2 regions of the Paenibacillus amylolyticus genome follow, and region 2 is predicted to be linked to the other one. Evidence: predicted binding sites of a transcription regulator. Region 2 holds the regulator's gene; the other holds the start of a gene.

Region 1 (9,214 bases), 800 kb from region 2:
CCTCCATCACCTCTACGGACTGGATATCCTGCATCGCAAGTAACGTTTTCAACTCCGTGACAGATGTACTGGCTGCTACTTGAGTTGCTGCTTCATAGGGGTACGTCCATGAAAGTCGTTGATCAACCTCGTTGATCAGCCGTGTCTCCTCTTGTTGAAGAGCTACTATGTCTGCACCTTCATCTCCAATGTTTTGGTTAGCCGTATCTTGTGCACTCTTCGTCAGCTCTTCTACAGTTGAAGATGTAACCAACTTCACGGGTTGGACGGCTTTTAGTGCAGCAATTCGTTCTTTCCGTACCTCATTTATCCCGTCTTCTTCTCCGAGTGTCAGATCTACCACATGGTCACGGGATACCTGATCGGCGGAAATAATAGAGATCGCCCATCGTGATTGATCATCTGCAAGACAAGCTGAGAACGAATCATTGCTTCCAGCAAGTTCACGCAGCACAGCCGCATCTGGATGTCTCATCAGGGATGGTCCAATCCAGTCCAGGTAACTCCGTCCAGCAGCAAGCAGATAGTCTGGCAATGCCAATTCAGGGCTATCCTTGACCTGAGACCACGCGAGCGCTTTTTTCGCGGCATCTTTTACAGTACCCAGCAAAATCATTTTCTCTTTGGAACGGGTCAACGCAACATACAACACACGCATCTCTTCAGCAAGCAGTTCAAATTGCGCACGACGACGAATCGCCAGATTGGCTAATGTAGGATAGGCAACCCGATTCTCACGATCCACAAACCTCGGACCAAATCCCAGTTCCTTATGCATTAGAAACGGTGCGTTCAAGTCCTGCTGATTAAACATCTTGGATATGCCACCGACAAAGACAATTGGAAACTCCAAACCCTTACTCCGGTGAATCGTCATGATACGTACGGCGTTGTCCTGCTCACCAGAGCTACTTGCTACAGTTCCGAGGTCTCCCCCGTTTTCCCGCAGTCTGGAAACATAGGTCAGGAAACGGAACAAGCCGCGATTCGCAGTTGATTCCTCATATTGTCGTGCGCGGTCGTACAATGCCTTAAGATTACTTTGACGTTGCAGCCCTCCTGGAAGACCACCAACCCAGTCCAAATAACCGGTTTCCCGATACATACGCCAGATCAGTTCACTTAGACTGCCTTGCCTTGCCTCAAGTCTCCACTGCTCCAATTGACGCATAAAACGAATTAACTTTTGCTGTAATTCCGAGCCTGAGATCTCCGTTATGCCCAAATCCTCACTTGCATGTCCCGCAACACCAGCATCTTGCATTCCATCTGTATGCAATGTATGCACATCGGATTCATAGACATCATCCAGGATCTCTGCCTCGACTGAAGCTGCTGTCTCCCGCTGTCCCTGTTCCATCTCTGCCCAGGCTTCCGGCCACTGCAACTGGACCATATTGGAATCAGGATGATTATCCTGCCGGGATTGTTGTACAGCATTAGTGGAGGAATCGCTCCAATCTCCCGCAGCCGATATAACCGCATCATAGAATGACTGTCTTTTGTCACCAAGCCGAATCTGTGCCAGTTCCTCTTCATCCAGTCCAACAATCGGGGAACGAAGCACGGAAGCAAGCGGAATATCCTGCCTTGGATTATCAACAAGCTGAAGCAGAGACATCATGATTTCCACTTCTGTAGCCTGAAAATAACCCTTGCTCTGTTCTCCTCCAGCAGGAATTCCCTGCTGTCTGAACTCCTCAATCATGAGCGGAGCCCACATCAATGTTGAACGCAACAAGATGACCATGTCACCGTAACGTGCCGGGCGCATCGTTTGCAGAGCTTTGTCATATACATGAAGGGCAGGTTTGTCCGTGTCTCCAACCATCTCCCGAATACGCCTTGCGATTGCCCTCGCTTCCAACTGGGCTGTTTCAAGTTCGGCACTCTCCAGTTCTGCGGAGACCGATGCATCCCCATTCTCATCCGTACTCTCTGTCAGATCAGGACCACCACCCTGACGATCGATCAGCATGAGTTCAGGTGTATACGCCTCATCACCAAGTGTTTCTGACGGGAAGGTAGCCCCATATGCCAGTTGAGCTCGTTCATCGTAAGCAATCTCTGCCACACCTTCGTTCATGAGTTGCCGGAATATCATATTGACCGAATGCACGACTTCTGCTCGACTACGAAAATTCCGCGCAAGATCAATACGTTGACCTGTACGATGCAGACGTTCTTCCACCATTCCGTCCTCATTTGTGCTCGCTCCATATTGGCGATACTTGTTCATAAACAGACCTGGCTCAGCCAACCGGAAACGGTAGATACTCTGTTTGACATCACCGACCATGAATCGGTTACCCGGGTTTTCTCTGGAGATCAGTTTCACGATATCTTCCTGAACCGTATTGGTATCCTGATATTCATCAAGCAACACTTCATCGAATCGCGAACGGTACTCCATAGCCGCATCGGAAGGCATCGACAGTTCAGGCGTTGAATCCTCATGTCGCAAAATGTGAAGACAGTAATGCTCCAGATCACTGAAGTCAACTTGCCCACGTTCCTGTTTGGCCTGTCGATAACGTTCTCCAAATGTACTAACCAACCTCGACAACTCCTGCATGAGTGGTGCCGCTTGCTCCAACTCCTGCCAGAACGCAAACGCACTTCTCCCGAACAATGAACCTTTCAGGTCGGTAACTGCCTTTTTCGCAGCCTCACGGAGTTCCTTCACCTGATCTTGTAAAGCAGGGTCCGTCTGATCTTTCTTGCAAGGTTTCAATTTGCCAAATGTAGCGGGTTGAAACACTTCAGGCAACCTTTCCCATGGCATAACCTGGGCCGCAGACAACAGTTCTTCTACCATCACCAGGTCTTCTTTTAACGTATCTGCATAAGGTGCCGGACCTTCAGGCTGCATGGAAATATGAATGCCTTGACGGAGCAATCCTGCTGCACCACTTAAAGCAAGAGCCGCATCACGCAAAATACTCTGAACCCATGCTGAATGTCCAAGTGCCTCTACACTTTCCACCTGAAAAGCAGATGCCATCTCCGAGAGCCAATGATCCGGCCAGGAATGACTGCGGGAGAAATCATACAAACGTTGCACCAGTCGATGCATCGCATCATCGTTTCGTTCTCCACTGAACCAGTCTACTAATTCGCGGAATGTACTCCCTTCATCTTCTTCGCCATACTTTTCCTCAAATAGTTCTTCAAGCAGTTCCTGCCGCATGATTTCCGCTTCATTTTCATTCAGGATACGGAAAGCCGGGTTCAACGGAATTTGCTGATAATAACGGCGAATGACTTCCATACAGAATGAATGCAGCGTTGTAATAGATGCTCGTCCAAGCAGCGATAGCTGCTTACGCAGATGCTCTTCTCCAGGCTGTTCTTCCAGCGCACGTTCCAACGCTTCCCGAATCCGTTGTTTCATCTCGGCGGCGGCCGCTTTGGTAAACGTAGCTACAAGTAAACGATCCACACTGTATCCTCGGGAGGGATCTGCGATCTTGCGAATAATTCGTTCAACCAGCACGGCTGTCTTGCCTGATCCCGCCGCTGCGGCAACCAGTATGTCTTCTCCGCTTTCCGAGATGGCACTCCACTGGTCATCACTCCAGAAGCTACCCTCCGGTTTTGGCATATTCGTCATGATGTTTCCCCTCCCTTGGTGTGAGATAACATATCCCAGATTTGCTGTTTGCCCGGTTTGGACAACAGGTTATACTCATTTCCTTCTATATTCTCATCAAACTGACAAACAGGCTTATACGGACAGAACGTGCACGCCACTTCCTGCTGAATACGATAAGGCTCAATGGCCACATCCCCATCCGTAATTCGGGTACCAATCTCACGGATATTACTGCGAACCGAAGCAAGCAACGTATCCCATTGCTCTGGCGTAGCTACAGCGGCGCTGCTATAAAAGCTTCCGTCCGCCTTAAGGGCAACTGGAATAATTGCTGAATACCCCTTATCCAGGGTGTTGTCCATTTGAGCGATTGCGTCCCGATCCGCCAGCAGCAAACCTTTCATTTTGAACCGTTTCAGTAGTTCTTGTCCTGCCTGCTCTGATGTCATGCCGTTTGCGGATTGCAACAGCGGGTTATGCACATGGAAATACAACGTTCCTCCCGGCATCGCCGTTTCCCCAAGCCATTCTTCGGCAGCACTAAGCAGCACCTCCAGATAGGTGAGCATTTGCAATGACAGACCATAGTACACTTCATGTAACTTGAGGTCCGTCTGGCTTGATTTATAGTCAATGACACGCAGGAGCAGACCATTCTCTCCTTCTGCGACATCTACACGGTCAATTCGACCCACGATCTCCATCACACAGCCGTTCTCCAGTTCAAAACGTAGTGGCGGCAGTGTTTTATCGGGTCCAAAATCAAGCTCCAATCCAATCGGTTCAAAACTTCCACGTCTGGACTGTTCACCAAGAATAACCGATGCCCGGCTAACAATGTCCTTCAATTTGCGGAAAATATAACCGTATCGCTTGGTGCTTAGCAAAATCTCCCCTTGCAGCTGTGGTGCAATCTGCTCCACAGTTTGCTCGGCTTCCTGACGACACTGGTCTGGAGTCAAACTACCCCAACTACGATTTTCTTCGCGCAATCGCATAGCCAACTGGCTTAGTGCAGCATGAAACAGCTGTCCGATATCAGGAGCCTGAAGGCGGTACAATTGCCGTTCTTTGAGACGCAGCCCATGCGAAGCAAAATGGGAGAACGGACAAGCGACGAACCGCTCCATTCGCGAGACACTCGTCCTCACCTCTGTACCATACAGTCTGCGACTGGTAGCTGTACGTAGTGGTAATGCCCGATTACGATAAAAGATTGATCCCATCAACCGTTCCAGCTGAGGTCTGCTTGTCTCTCGAGATACATGCCAATTGTAGACCGCCCACCACATTTCAGGGATTTCTTCTCCGCGGCGCCATTTGCGCAATTGTCCAATGAGCGTTGACAGACTCTGACCCGGATGGGTGACATAGGACCAATGCGCTTCTTCCGAGTTCGCAACCGGCGGTTGAGCGAGCAATGGCTGTTCTTGTAAACCAAACATCTTCCGTACATGACGGACAATCTCGGAAGGAAGCAGTGCTTTCCCCTCATCATCAGCAACCGGGTAACTCAGCCACAACTGGCTGCTTGCCGCTGTAAGTGCCGTATAGATCAGGAAACGTTCATCCAGCATCTGCCTTGTTGCACCTGGTCCAAGCGCCACGCCTCTTTCCGTCAGTAACGATCTCTCCAGTTCCGTTAATACGCCATCATCCTGAGGTACGGCAGGTAATTCACCATCAACCGCGCCAAGGATAAATACGTATTTGATGTCCTGAAGTCGTGTACGGTCCATAGAACCAACCAATACCTGATCAAGTGCTGGTGGTACCAGACCCAGCTTCAGTTCCGTCAATCCGGTCTCAATCATCCCGGCAAACAGCGTGATATCCAGCCGTTCATTCCCCATCATATCGACCATCTGATCCAATAAATCCAGCACAGCTCCCCACATCTGCCGATGTTCTCTCGACCGTTCGGGGTCACCTTGTGCCTTAGCTTCAGCAGACATGTTATCCAGCTTCCATGGGATTTCAGCATCTTCCAGCAATCTGTATAGTGCCTCGCACTGGGCTTTGGCTGTCTTTGCCTTTTTCATTCGTTTCTCAAAAACACCCAAAGAATCTGTAATGACCGTTCGGCAGCTCTCCATTAAAGAAAGCATCTGGTCCCGTCCTCGACTACGGCCATCCTGACCGTTGTCTTCCAGCGACAGGCTTGGTACATACTTCCACGGTTTGCCGTCAGTCCAGCGATACCCGTGAATACCACAAGCCAGTACATAATTCTCAAGCTGGTCCATATCTTCACGAGTGATGGAACCATCACGCGGAAGCAGCAGATCCGTTTTGACACAACGAAATACATCCTCGTAACGCCAGTGGCGCCGAACAATATCCAGTGCGGAACGGATAAACTCGGATAATGGATGATGAAGTTCATTTCTTCTGCGGTCCAGAAAGACGGGTACGCCATAATCCCTGAATAGAGGTTCAGCTATATCAGCGTAGGTATCCAACTGACGAACAAGTACCGCCATGTCCCGATAACGCGCACCTTCGTTTTGCGCCAGACGCCGCATCTCACGCAGTGCTCCCTCCATCTCAGCTCGTCGGTTCTCCGCTGCAACCAGTCGGATTCCGGAATCAAGGCCATCACTTTTCCAACGAATTCGGCGGTCGAAACCAGCCTCCAGATGAGCAAGTCCCGGACGATCCTTGTATCTCGGTGGAATCTCCGAATCTAGCACGGTTATATCGCTCGGTACACCCAGTTCGTCAGCCATCCCTTTCAGGCGCGCATAGGCACTCGCCGTAGGATAGAACAGTTCCAGTTCTCCAGGCAGCGCACCATGATCATAAGGGCGATCCAATGTCAGGGCAATCGTCACGGATGAGGATTGCAACATCAGCCGACCAATCACACTCATCTCCTGTGGTGTGAATCCCTGAAAACCATCAATCCAGATCTGGGCATCCTGCAGCAATGCACTTTCCGACAAACGATCTGTCAGCTCGGTCAACGTGTCTTCATCATCAATATATAAATTGGTCAGTTCCTGTTCATAGTCACGATATATCAGATTCAAGTCATGCAACTTGTCCTCCAGAATCGGCGAAGTGGATGAGGTATTCCCTCCAGACATCCCTTCTTCCAGCAATGATGGATCAACTTCATAACGTTTAAATTCACTATATAAGTCATTTAATTCGCCTATAAAACCCAGCTGGCTGCCGGATGCACCAAACAGCTTTAATTCTTCCTTACGACGCTGGATTACTTTATAGAGCAGCATCTTTTTGCCCTCGGCTCCAATCGGAATACGAGCAGAACCACCTGCTTCTTGCATTACACGATAGGCTAAACGGCGAAAGCCAAGCACTTCTGCACGCATCGTACCTTTAATTGCTCCAGAAGACACCAATGCCTGCTCTGTTCGAAAAGAACTCTGTTCGGGAACGAGCAAAATCAAAGGTGTGCCTTGCGGTTCTTGTTGAAGCAGGGATGTAATTTCCCGGGTAATCAGCGAGCTTTTGCCGCTGCCTGCCCGGCCAATAACAAAACGAACGGACATGTCTAATCCTCCAAACCACACGTACAAGATTTTAATTCCCAGTATAACATATCTGACTTGGTTCGGAACATACGTTTGCCACTATCCGGTAAAACCGGAGATCATCTCCGTTAACACAGCAAAACAGCAAAAAGCCCGCAGCTATCACACTGTGGACTTTTGACTTGATCTATACTTGATTGGAACGAAAATCATACGATTAATTCTTTTTACTGCGCACTTCGAAAATAGCAAATTTCAGGTAATGTCCTTCATCCACGCCCAAAATTTGTGGGTGATCCTTACCGGCTGCTTTCCAGTCGATCAAACGAAGCACTTTGCCTGCATCTTCCGCTGCATCAGCAATCGTGTCCAAGAAAAGATCAGGACGCATGTGATACGAACAGCTGGCTGTTACCAAATATCCACCCTCATTGACCAGTTTCATTCCTTGCAGATTGATATCTTTATAACCGCGACATGCACCTTTAACTGCTGATTTCGTTTTGGCAAATGCAGGAGGATCAAGGATGACCACATCAAATGTTTTACCGCCAGCTGCAAGCGCTTTGGATGTATCCACTTTCTGTTCGCCTGCACGTGCACGTGAGGTACGTTCATCCAGCCCTTTCACTTGTTCACGCAAGTACTGGAATGCATCAGCAACTACGAACTCGACCCGGTCAGTGAAACCGTTCAGCTCCACATTTGTTCGTGCACTCTCAATGGCATGCTCCGAAATATCAAGACAAGTCACTTTTTTGGCTCCATACTTGCAAGCATTCAACGTAAAGCTACCCGTGTGTGAGAAACACTCCAGTACAGTGGCACCATCCCAATATGGGAATGTAACTACTTTACCACTTTTATTCACAGGCAAGAGCTGCTCTGTGCCATCCTGCTCGGTCGTTTGTAGTGTGATTCCACTCTTGTAGCCCCAACCCTTCATAAGCGGTTCGATGGCTGCACGATTCTCGCGTTGGTCGAAGAAGTAACCTGTCTTCTGCCCTTCCACGATATCCACTTTAATTAGTAGTCCATTCTCTGTAACCGTGACATGTCTTGGGCAATCTCCGTACAGTGGACCTTTGGTCTGCTCCAAACCTTCCAGTTCACGAATCGAGACATCACTGCGCTCGTATATACCTTCCGGCTGCATTACTTCAATGAGTGCCTGTACGATGGCTTCACGGCAACGATCCATGCCAAGTGTAAGCAACTGTACAACGAGAATGCTGCCGAATCGGTCAACGATTAAGCCTGGCAGAAAATCAGCTTCGCCGTAAACGAGACGGTATGCCTCTCCATCCTGGATAAAACGTTCCCGGTGACGCAAGCAATCGCGGAAACGCGCTGCAAAAAACGCGGTGTCCATCTGTTCGGACTCCAGAGGTTGATACGCTACAACCCTTACAGTGATCTGAGATGCAGGATTGTAATAACCTGTCGCCAGATAGCGACCTTGATGATTCAATACATTGACCAGATCTCCCGGTTCCGGGTTTCCGTCAACAGAGGCAATTTCATTGTTAAATATCCATGGATGTGCATGTTCAAGCCGCTTTTTGCGACTGCGTTCGAGTGTAACTGATGGCAAGGTAGATCCACTTCCTTTAATTTAATAGTTCAAAAGATAGGTTTGGTGCGGCGCGCAGGTGGCGTTCCGGGTTCGAATCGATCTTCCGATCGCTGTTGTCTCCAGATTTTTTTGATTCCCTTTTTTAAAGGGAAAATCCGGAGACAAAGGCGCACGCTTCGCTTCTTCAGATTCGATTTCGTCCCCTCCACTACGTTTGCACGAATCACCGTATCTTTCGAATTGGGGTGGGGTAATTTAGGTCGCTTCCCTCTGAATTCCTTTAGGCTTGTCATGGTTGTCTTTTCTTACTCATAGGATGAGTTAAGGAACCGGACGGAAGGAATGATATTTCTATGTTTAGAGATGTTATATTGCCCTTACTCTATGGGCTTATTATCTTTTTTGGTGGCATGAAGCTGATGGAAACGGCCTTGCAACGCATGGCAGGGCCCATGTTGGCAGATTGGCTCAATCGTGCCACCTCTGCTCCATGGAAAGGCATGGCCTTCAGTGCAGGCGCAACAGCCCTGTTACAGAGCAGTA
Region 2 (9,214 bases):
GGAAAAGATATTTTACAAGATAAATCAAAAAACGAGCCTTTGTATATAAGGCTCGTTTGTGCAGGAGTCATATTTGGCTCCGAAAGTTATGTTTAGTCTACTACATTTGTTTTATCGCTGAGAAAGTAACTATAACAATTCTACCCTATTTCAGAGAATTTGACCATACTTTAGCTTTATAGTTCATGTCCTTAGTTCGAGACCAGAACTTATACCTTGTACCAAGTGTCGGAATAGAGATGTGTCTAATCATTGTGCGTTTAACTGAAAATATCATTTAGTATCCTAGCGCATGAGAAGTTACATATTATTATATAGCAACTGCAACGCTGAGATAGGGAGTCAGATATTAAAAACGAAATATAGTACTGAAAATAGTTGTTGAGCAAAAGGGATTATACTGGTTAAAGCTATCATCATAAATATTATTTAAAAACTTTAAGGTATATAAGAGAAATTATACCAAATTTATGTCATAATATTTTGAGTTGGAAATACAATACTTGATTCTGTGAACAAGAGGTGAGAGCAACTATGAAAAATAGAAACATAACAGGTATTGTATTGGCTATAATCTATTGCATTGTTCTTTACTTTATTTTAACAGATTCTCCGCCTGGCGAAGCTCCAAATAATCCGTTCTGGGTTTATTTGTTTATTCCAATTGGTGCTATTGTGATTACATCTTTGTTTGATTACGTAATCAAATTCGATTTTTTTAGAAAAAAGAAAGATTAGAATTGAATGGAGGACTAAAATGATACAAACAATGAAAATTGCTAAAACATTTTAGCCGGAGTCATGCTTTCTACATCTATCTCAATTCCAGCATTCGCTCAAGATCAGGCAAATTCTTTCCCAGCACTTCAAGTGGAAAATAGCCTTTTAGAACTAGTCGAAAGTACAACCGATAATTCCATCACTTTTAAAGACGGTTCTACATTAATTCAATATGACAGCTATTATATTGCAACAGATTTAAATGGTAAAGATAAGTTAAAAATTACAAAAGTTGATGAGACTAAAGTAAAGTATGAAAATCTTCAAACTGGCGAAGTGAATTATGCTACAAACGAAATAAAACCTATTCACGAAGATCTCAGTTTCTCGCCACAAGCATTAGCAGACGGTTATGTATATAAAGGCAAAGTAGAAAATTCCACAGAGATAATATATGCAACTGCTTCTGCAATAGCAGGTATACTTGCTTCCTTTATAGGAGGACCTGTAGGTGGTAGAATAGCGGGCATACTTGTAAGCATCGGTGGTTATTATGTTTCTAAGGATGCACCCAGAGCCTATTGGGTAACAAAAACATATACTAGAGATGTTAAGCATAGTGATTTTAATGCGACTTTATTCATCAGGAAAGACCATCATTATTACAAATATCATGATTATACCGATTTTATTGATACCGCTTCGACAATCCAGACTTGCCAACCTTTTGGTTGTGGTCCAGTAAACGAGTATTAATTCTTTTATGTTGTGGGATAGAAAAAGCCGATTAAAGTTAAAATGTACCCTATAAGATGGACACTTTGAAAAAAGCCCATCTTATAGGGTATTTTGTTTATAATGAAAAAAAAGAGGTTGGAGCGGAAATGTTACGACGAAAAGATTACTGACAAAGAAAGAACAAGAACTGCTAAAACGGAATCCAAATGTAATCGCTGTTAGCGAAAAGGCGATTACGTACACCGATGAATTTAAGCGCCATTTCATTGCACAAAATGAACAGGGGAAACTGCCACGAGACATTTTTGAAGAAGCAGGCTTAGATGTTGAATGTATTGGTTTGGAGCGTGTTCGTTCTTCCGGAAAACGTTGACGTGCTTCGTATCGTGAAGCGGGTGTAGAAGGCTTACAGGATACACGTAAAACAAATTCAGGTCGCCCATCGGAACGTGAATTAACATTAGAACAAAAGATTGAACGATTAGAAGCAAAAAATCAATTGTTACGAGCGGAAAATGAACTGCTAAAAAAACTCGATCTACTCGAAAGGCAGATGTTGAAAAAGAAATAAAAGTGGCACCAGAGCTGAAGTTTGAACTCATTTATCGGACGATCTGAACGTATAAAATGAAACGGTTAATCAGCTATCTATGCGATGTTATGGAAGTATCACGTTCTGGATACTACAATTGCTTCTCTGAAAAATCAGTGCAGAAGCGTGTAGCTAAAGCCAAAACAGATAAGATTGTAAAGGCGTATCATTTTCGTGGACGAAAAAAAGGAGCACACCAAATCAAAATGACGTTAGAAAATCAGTACAAAATGACGTTCAACTTGAAGCGGATTCGCCGGATCATGAAGAAATTTGAGATCATCTGTCCCATTCGAAAGTCTAATCCAGCCCGTAGAATGGCAAAAGCAACGAAAGAACATCGCACTTGTCCAAACGAATTACAGCGCAATTTTAAGCCAGGCGAGGCGGGAAAGGTGTTATTAAGCGATATCACATATTTAACGTAAAAAGTCAATAAACGTGCGTATTTATCGACGATTAAAGACGCACAGACGAATGAAATTTTAGCGTATGAAGTTTCTTCTTCGTTAAGTATAGGAATTGCGCTAAACACGCTTCGTAAATTACAGAAGCATCGCCATTTAACCAAAGATGCGTTGATCCATTCTGATCAAGGCTTTCATTATACGAAACCACAATTCCAATCCGTAGTGAAGAAAATGGGATTAAGACAATCCATGTCACGTCGAGGCAATTGTTGGGATAATGCTCCCCAAGAATCGTTCTTTGGGCATTTTAAGGATGAAACGAATATCAAAGATTGCGAAACATTAGAAGAAGTAAAACGAGAAATTAAGAGTTATATGACGTACTACAATCATTATCGAGGGCAATGGAATTTGAAAAAGCTGCCGCCTGTAAAATACAGACAGCAGCTTCAACAAGTTGCCTAGTTTTTTTTCGAAATGTCCTTTACAAAGGGTACACTTTAGAATTCAGAAGCCTTCTTTTAGTATTGTTATATTTAATATACGTGAATTTTATTGTGATGACAAAATTACTCCATTTTCGTTACGTAACCTTCATAGTTTCCGTAATATAATCCGTTTGAGTAGGTAGTAGATGCTAGATTGAGTACTCCATACCAAACTCCATCAGCATAAGTATATGTCTTTGGAACATACTTCGCATCTCCATACTTATTGTTAGCATCTGAATATCTCACATATTTTTGCGTCGCCTGAATCGTAACACTTTGTGCAGTTACAGAACCTTGAACAGAAGATGAGGCAGAAGCAAGTGATGCTGGAACAGCAATACTTGCTACTATAGCAGTGAGCGCTCCAATTGTGGCTAGTTTCTTTTTCATGTAAATACCTCCTAAATTTTTTTGAATGAATTATAAAACTTTACTTTCTAAAAATACCATATAATTCTATGTAAAATTATGATATATATTACATTGTGATTTGTATTTCTTCCCCTACAGATCTACTAACGTAACTTCCAAAAATTCCTCCAACTGATTAAATAGTATATCCAATCTAAACAGATTTGGACGATCATGAAATGCAGCGGATGAGTGAGATACTAGATGACTTTTTTTAATAGAAGTAGTACAAGTTGATTTGATATTATTTAACCCTTTCTTCGAAGACAGCTCTCAGATGTAGTTGTTGGATTAAAATCTGCTCGTTGTGAAGTTGTGGCCGGGAATGGATAAATCATCTGAAAGCAAATTGCCAAAACATGTCCCCTGATTCTTCTTCACTTGCCCACGTAACATTTTTGTGTTTATCTGTGACCAAGGCTTACCTTTATAACAAACATATTCGTTCGTCGATTTAGATAATCGCAAAACTCACTTTTCATTAATATTAAACTGTCTGAAGCAAAAGATTTAAATCAAACTTCCTTAGAAATTCTGATAGCCATGAAATAGAAAGGAATACTAGCATTCACTCATTTAAAATTCCAACCATCGTTCAAATACATACAAATGGATGTTTCATTTGTATGTTGAAAGTTTCATATAGAAGAGGTATACTTTAATTAAATTTTAAACAATTTAATTTTAAATAATTAATTGGAGATGTTAATATGGATCAGGCAAAACAACTGGTGACAGATCAACGTACATTTTTTTATACAGGACAAACTAAAAATATTGAGTATCGGATTAATTCACTTCAACAGCTTAGAAAAGGAATTGAAAAGTATCAGCAACGGATTCAAGATGCACTTCGGGCAGATTTGAACAAATCAGAGGCGGAAGCTTACGGTTCCGAGATTCGCATTGTTCTGGGTGAACTGGATTTTGCATTAGAACACCTGCAGGAATGGGCTGTACCAAAACAAGTCCCAACCAATTCGGCTATGCCGGATGGGGTGAGCACCATTTACCCTGAACCATACGGAGTGGCTCTTATTATTGCACCTTGGAACTATCCTTTCCAACTGGCCTTTGGTCCACTGATTGGAGCAATTGCAGCCGGTAACTGTGCAGTTATCAAGCCTTCTGAATTAACACCAGCGGTATCTCGTCTGACATATGATCTGATTCAGGAGATCTTCCCTCAGGAGTATATCGCCGTTATGGAAGGGGAAGTTGAAGCCAGTACAGCATTGTTGAAAGAGAAGTTTGATTATATTTTCTTCACAGGAAGCACAGGTGTTGGTCGCATTGTTATGAAGGCAGCTGCGGAGCATTTGACTCCTGTAACCCTGGAGCTAGGGGGCAAGAGTCCTGCTATTGTCCATAACGATGCAGAACTGAAGCTGGTGGCCCAGCGTATTGTTCGTGGTAAGTTCCTGAATGCAGGCCAAACTTGCGTTGCTCCGGATTATTTGCTTGTACATGAACAAGTTCATGACGAATTGATCAATCTGATTGGCGCAGAGATCAAAGATAAATTTGGGGACGATGTGTTACAGAACGCTGATTTCCCGCATATTGTTAACTCGCGTAACTTTGATCGGTTGTCGAAATTCCTAACAGATGGCAAAACGCTGATTGGTGGACGTTCTGTACGAGAGCAGTTGCTCATTGAGCCGACTGTACTTGGAGATGTGAACTGGGAATCAGCTGTCATGCAAGAAGAGATCTTTGGTCCGATTCTTCCTGTATTTACGTACAGTGACCTGAATCCTATGCTAGATGAGATTGTTCGCCGGCCAAAACCATTGGCGCTATATCTCTTCACACAGGATGAGCAGCTGCAGGATCAGGTTCTGAATCAAGTATCCTTCGGTGGGGGATGTATTAATGACACACTTTCTCATATGACTTCACACTACCTCCCGTTTGGTGGTGTAGGAGAGAGCGGTATGGGCTCATATCACGGACAACAGAGCTTTGATGTGTTCTCGCATCACAAGAGTGTTCTGAAACGCAGTGAATAATTAGCCGCTAAAATAACATAAACATGAAAAAAAGAGGTTGTCCTGTTGATCAGGATAACCTCTTTCGTATTTCATTACATCTAGTTTTGTTACTCAAGTTAAATATTAATGAATATCTCGGAAAAGGCCAATGACTTTACCCAGAATACTAACATGTTTCAAACGTAAAGGTTCGAAGGTCGCATTCTCCGGTTGAAGGCGAATATGATCTTTCTCTTTATAGAACGTTTTCACTGTAGCTTCATCGTCTTCAGTCATTGCAACGACGATATCACCGTTATCAGCAGTTTGCTGTTGACGGACAATAACGTAATCTCCGTTAACGATTCCAGCTTCCACCATGCTATCTCCGACTACCGAAAGCATAAACACTTTCTGTTCGCCTACATAATGTGTAGGAAGAGGGAAGTAGTCTTCAATGTTCTCGGTTGCAGTGATTGGAACCCCGGCTGTAACCTTACCAACAACAGGAATACGTGCAACGCTATGAGCAAATTGATGAGAATGCTCAGATTCTTCTTGGCTCAAAAGCTCAATGGCTCTTGGCTTGGTAGGGTCGCGTCGGATCAAACCTTTTTTCTCCAAACGATCCAAATGTCCATGTACTGTTGAGCTGGAAGCCAGTCCAACCGCTTCACCAATTTCCCGTACGGAAGGAGGATACCCCTTCAACCGGACTTCATTTCGTATAAACTCCAGAATAGCCTGCTGCCTGCTGGATATCTTCGACATACCGTATCAACCCCATTTTAGTAACGTTTGGGAAAATTATAACATAGAACCTCCGTTCGTACAAACATAAGTTCTAAATAAAATAGCATTAAATCAGTGTTTTTTAGCTTATAGAACAGAAATTGTCCAAAAGTCAGAGCATAATACTGCAAATGTTTTGTAAAAGGACTTGAAATAAGATATTTCTCCTTCAAAAAAGAAGCGAACAATTGTTCTAAAAATCTATTGAACAAAACAAGTGTTCGTGTTATATTGATTCCAACAGATAGGAACAAACGTTTGGAGGCGGGTATTTAATGAGATATTCTACTTATCAAAGCATTTATGAACCAATGAATTCGGAACTGGTGAAGTCTAACATAGGGAACTACAAGAAGGTTTTAGCGCGTTTCAAGATTTCTTCATGGATGTTAAAGGTAGTCATTACCTCTATGATTATATTTATTGGATGCAGCACCGTTTTAACTGTATTTGCCGGCAATGAGAATGCTGTTCTGCCTGGAGGAAAGATAGCTGTTTCACAAGGGGAAACATTATGGAGTATTTCTTTGGAACATAAACCGACGAATATGGATACACGTATATATATAGAAGCAATTAAGAAAGTGAATCAACTTCATACAACTTCCATCCAAGTGGGACAAGTACTAGCTCTACCGCAATTTGCAGAATAAAATGCACATCAATGAGTGTTAGCGCGTGTCAGCTTGACAAGCAGCCTTTATAATGGCAAAGTTAATATGACTTTGTATTTTTGGAGGGGACAAGCTTGGATATAGATAGTCTGGTAGCACGCATTAACGAATTGGCTCGTAAGCAAAAGTCCACTGGATTGTCGGAGGAAGAGCTTGCTGAACGTGCCGAGCTAAGAGAGATTTATTTGAGTAATATTCGCAGCAATTTCAGACAACAACTGGATACCATTGAGATTGTTGATGATGAGAATGACAAAGGCCACCAAGGCAAACTCAAACACTAACGAAACCTAATGATATCATTATGATATTTAGGTTTCTTCCTGGTATTTTGAGTGTACAATTTATAGGGGGAAATGTAGGTTTGCAATTATGTAAGCCGATACAAAGACACATAAGGGGGATTCTCATGTCGCGTTCGTTCGAGAGAACGGTTAAGAAAAATTCCAAGCAGTTAAATCAGCAACGCAAAAAAAGTGGTCAACCAATCACAGGTACACCAGGTGAAGAAGTCTTTAAGGGACGCAGTCTTTTGTTCCCTATATTTTTGATTGGTCTCGCCTTTTTGTATCTGTTTATGAGCACGTTCCTTGTGCAAGCTCCAATGACAACTTGGGACTGGGTGACCATGCTGCTTTACGTATTTTTGGCAGTCATCTTCATGCTTCGACGTCCATACATCAAGATTAGCAGTAATCGGATTATAACGACGAAGGGTAATCGTGAACGTTCAATTGGGGTTGACGATATCGTCAAATTCAGAATTGAACCAGGTACAGTTGTTATCGAACATAACAGTCGCGGGAAAAGATGGGTGTTCACCAAGTTATTGAACCGTTACGATACAGATGCGATTGCAGAACGTTTGCTGAAGTTTGCAAAAGCACACCAGATCACCGTGGAAACCGTCGAAAAGTAATTATTGCATAAAGGGGTAGATGATCGGAATGGCGTTAAAAGCGATTTTGTTCGACCTAGATGATACTTTATTATGGGATGACCGTAGTGTTCGAGAAGCTTTTCATGAGACTTGTCTAATCGCAGCGAAAGAGACTGGGGTTAAACCAGAAGAACTTGAAGAAGCTGTTCGTAATGAGGCACGTGGACTGTATGAATCATATGAAACCTTTCCTTTTACTAAAATGATTGGAATCAATCCGTTTGAAGGCCTTTGGGCTAACTTTACTGGTGGGGATCAACCTGAGTTCCGTCAGTTGGAACAACTTGCTCCAGTTTACCGTAAAGAATCATGGCGTCGTGGCTTGTTGAAGTTGAGTATAGATCGGGAAGATCTTGCTGAACAACTGGCCGCACAGTTTGGAGTAGAACGGAGATCCAGACCTCATGTATACGAAGAAACGATGGATACCTTGCGTCAGTTACAAGGAAAGTACAAACTGTTGTTGTTAACAAACGGTTGTCCTGCTTTGCAACAAGAGAAGTTGGATGGTGTACCTGAATTGACTCCTTTCTTTGATGAGATTATTATCTCGGGTAACTTCGGAAAAGGAAAACCAGATCCGTCGATATTTGAACATGCTTTGAGTAAACTGGGTGTTAAACCCGAAGAGAGCATGATGGTTGGAGACAAGTTAACGACTGATATTCGTGGTGCTTTATCATCTGGCATCCAATCCGTATGGATTAACCGTGAGCATAAGACCAACAATGAAGAGTATGCGCCAGACCATGAAATAACACATTTATCGGAATTAAATCAGCTTATTGCTAAGTTCTAAGCGGAATCAGTTATAACATCTTTCCTCAGCACCCTGAAACATTGGAAGCTTCAATGAACGATGATGTCGTTCTTGAAGTTACCAATGTTTTTTTATTTGAGCTAGTTGAGTAAATTACCTTGTTAAAAGAGATCTCCATTTTTTTTACTAAAAGTTATTGAAATTAGGGGGAAGCTGGATTAGAATATAACTAACATACTAGTATGACTAGTATTTAGATTGTCATAAAGCAATTTCTTTTTGACTTACTTCATTAAATGGAAGCAGGGAGTTATTGCTTATTATTTTGATTTATTGTAAGCGCTTAATATTTTAGAGTATCTTCTTCCGATTTGGAAATCACACCACTTAGTAAGTGCTAATGAATGATGTGAAGCACCTTGGATTGTGTGATTCTACATAATACACCAAATTGATATCGCTTACATTCAGCAATTATCTATTTGGTAGTGGGGGTGAAGTTAAAGGAGTTGTTGTCTTCTACAAGAGGAGAAACGATGGAGATTGTACATGAATTACTCTTACTTATCAAGTCCTGGATCGGAGTGAAAACACATGGAGTCGGAAACCGCTAAAACAACGTTAACCATGACATCTTTACGTAAAGAGAGCAGATTACGAACGGCAGCAACCTTGTTTCGCAAAGACTGGCAGCTGTATTCACTATTAATCCT

The links. Region 2 encodes LexA, which represses DNA repair genes until DNA is damaged. Its sites were predicted from a motif close to CGAACATATGTTCG; they were not measured.
Region 1: a site for LexA is predicted at 7,178-7,191, ahead of addB (helicase-exonuclease AddAB subunit AddB). Genes of this name have one in related genera too.

The regions. Positions count from the first base shown of each region.
Region 1 is NZ_CP145892.1:4,812,233-4,821,446, forward strand. Features, by position in the region: gene addA (helicase-exonuclease AddAB subunit AddA) at 1-3,613, opposite strand, end outside; gene addB (helicase-exonuclease AddAB subunit AddB) at 3,610-7,113, opposite strand; gene V6668_RS21440 (class I SAM-dependent rRNA methyltransferase) at 7,313-8,689, opposite strand; gene V6668_RS21445 (Na/Pi cotransporter family protein) at 9,025-9,214, shown strand, end outside.
Region 2 is NZ_CP145892.1:4,015,573-4,024,786, reverse strand. Features, by position in the region: gene V6668_RS17870 (hypothetical protein) at 535-738, shown strand; gene V6668_RS17865 (adenosine deaminase) at 802-1,476, shown strand; partial or broken gene V6668_RS17860 (IS3 family transposase) at 1,625-2,925, shown strand; gene V6668_RS17855 (hypothetical protein) at 3,030-3,341, opposite strand; gene V6668_RS17850 (aldehyde dehydrogenase) at 4,073-5,374, shown strand; gene lexA (transcriptional repressor LexA) at 5,480-6,106, opposite strand; gene V6668_RS17840 (LysM peptidoglycan-binding domain-containing protein) at 6,403-6,780, shown strand; gene V6668_RS17835 (DUF896 domain-containing protein) at 6,876-7,085, shown strand; gene V6668_RS17830 (hypothetical protein) at 7,211-7,720, shown strand; gene V6668_RS17825 (HAD family hydrolase) at 7,749-8,540, shown strand; gene V6668_RS17820 (ABC transporter permease) at 9,129-9,214, shown strand, end outside.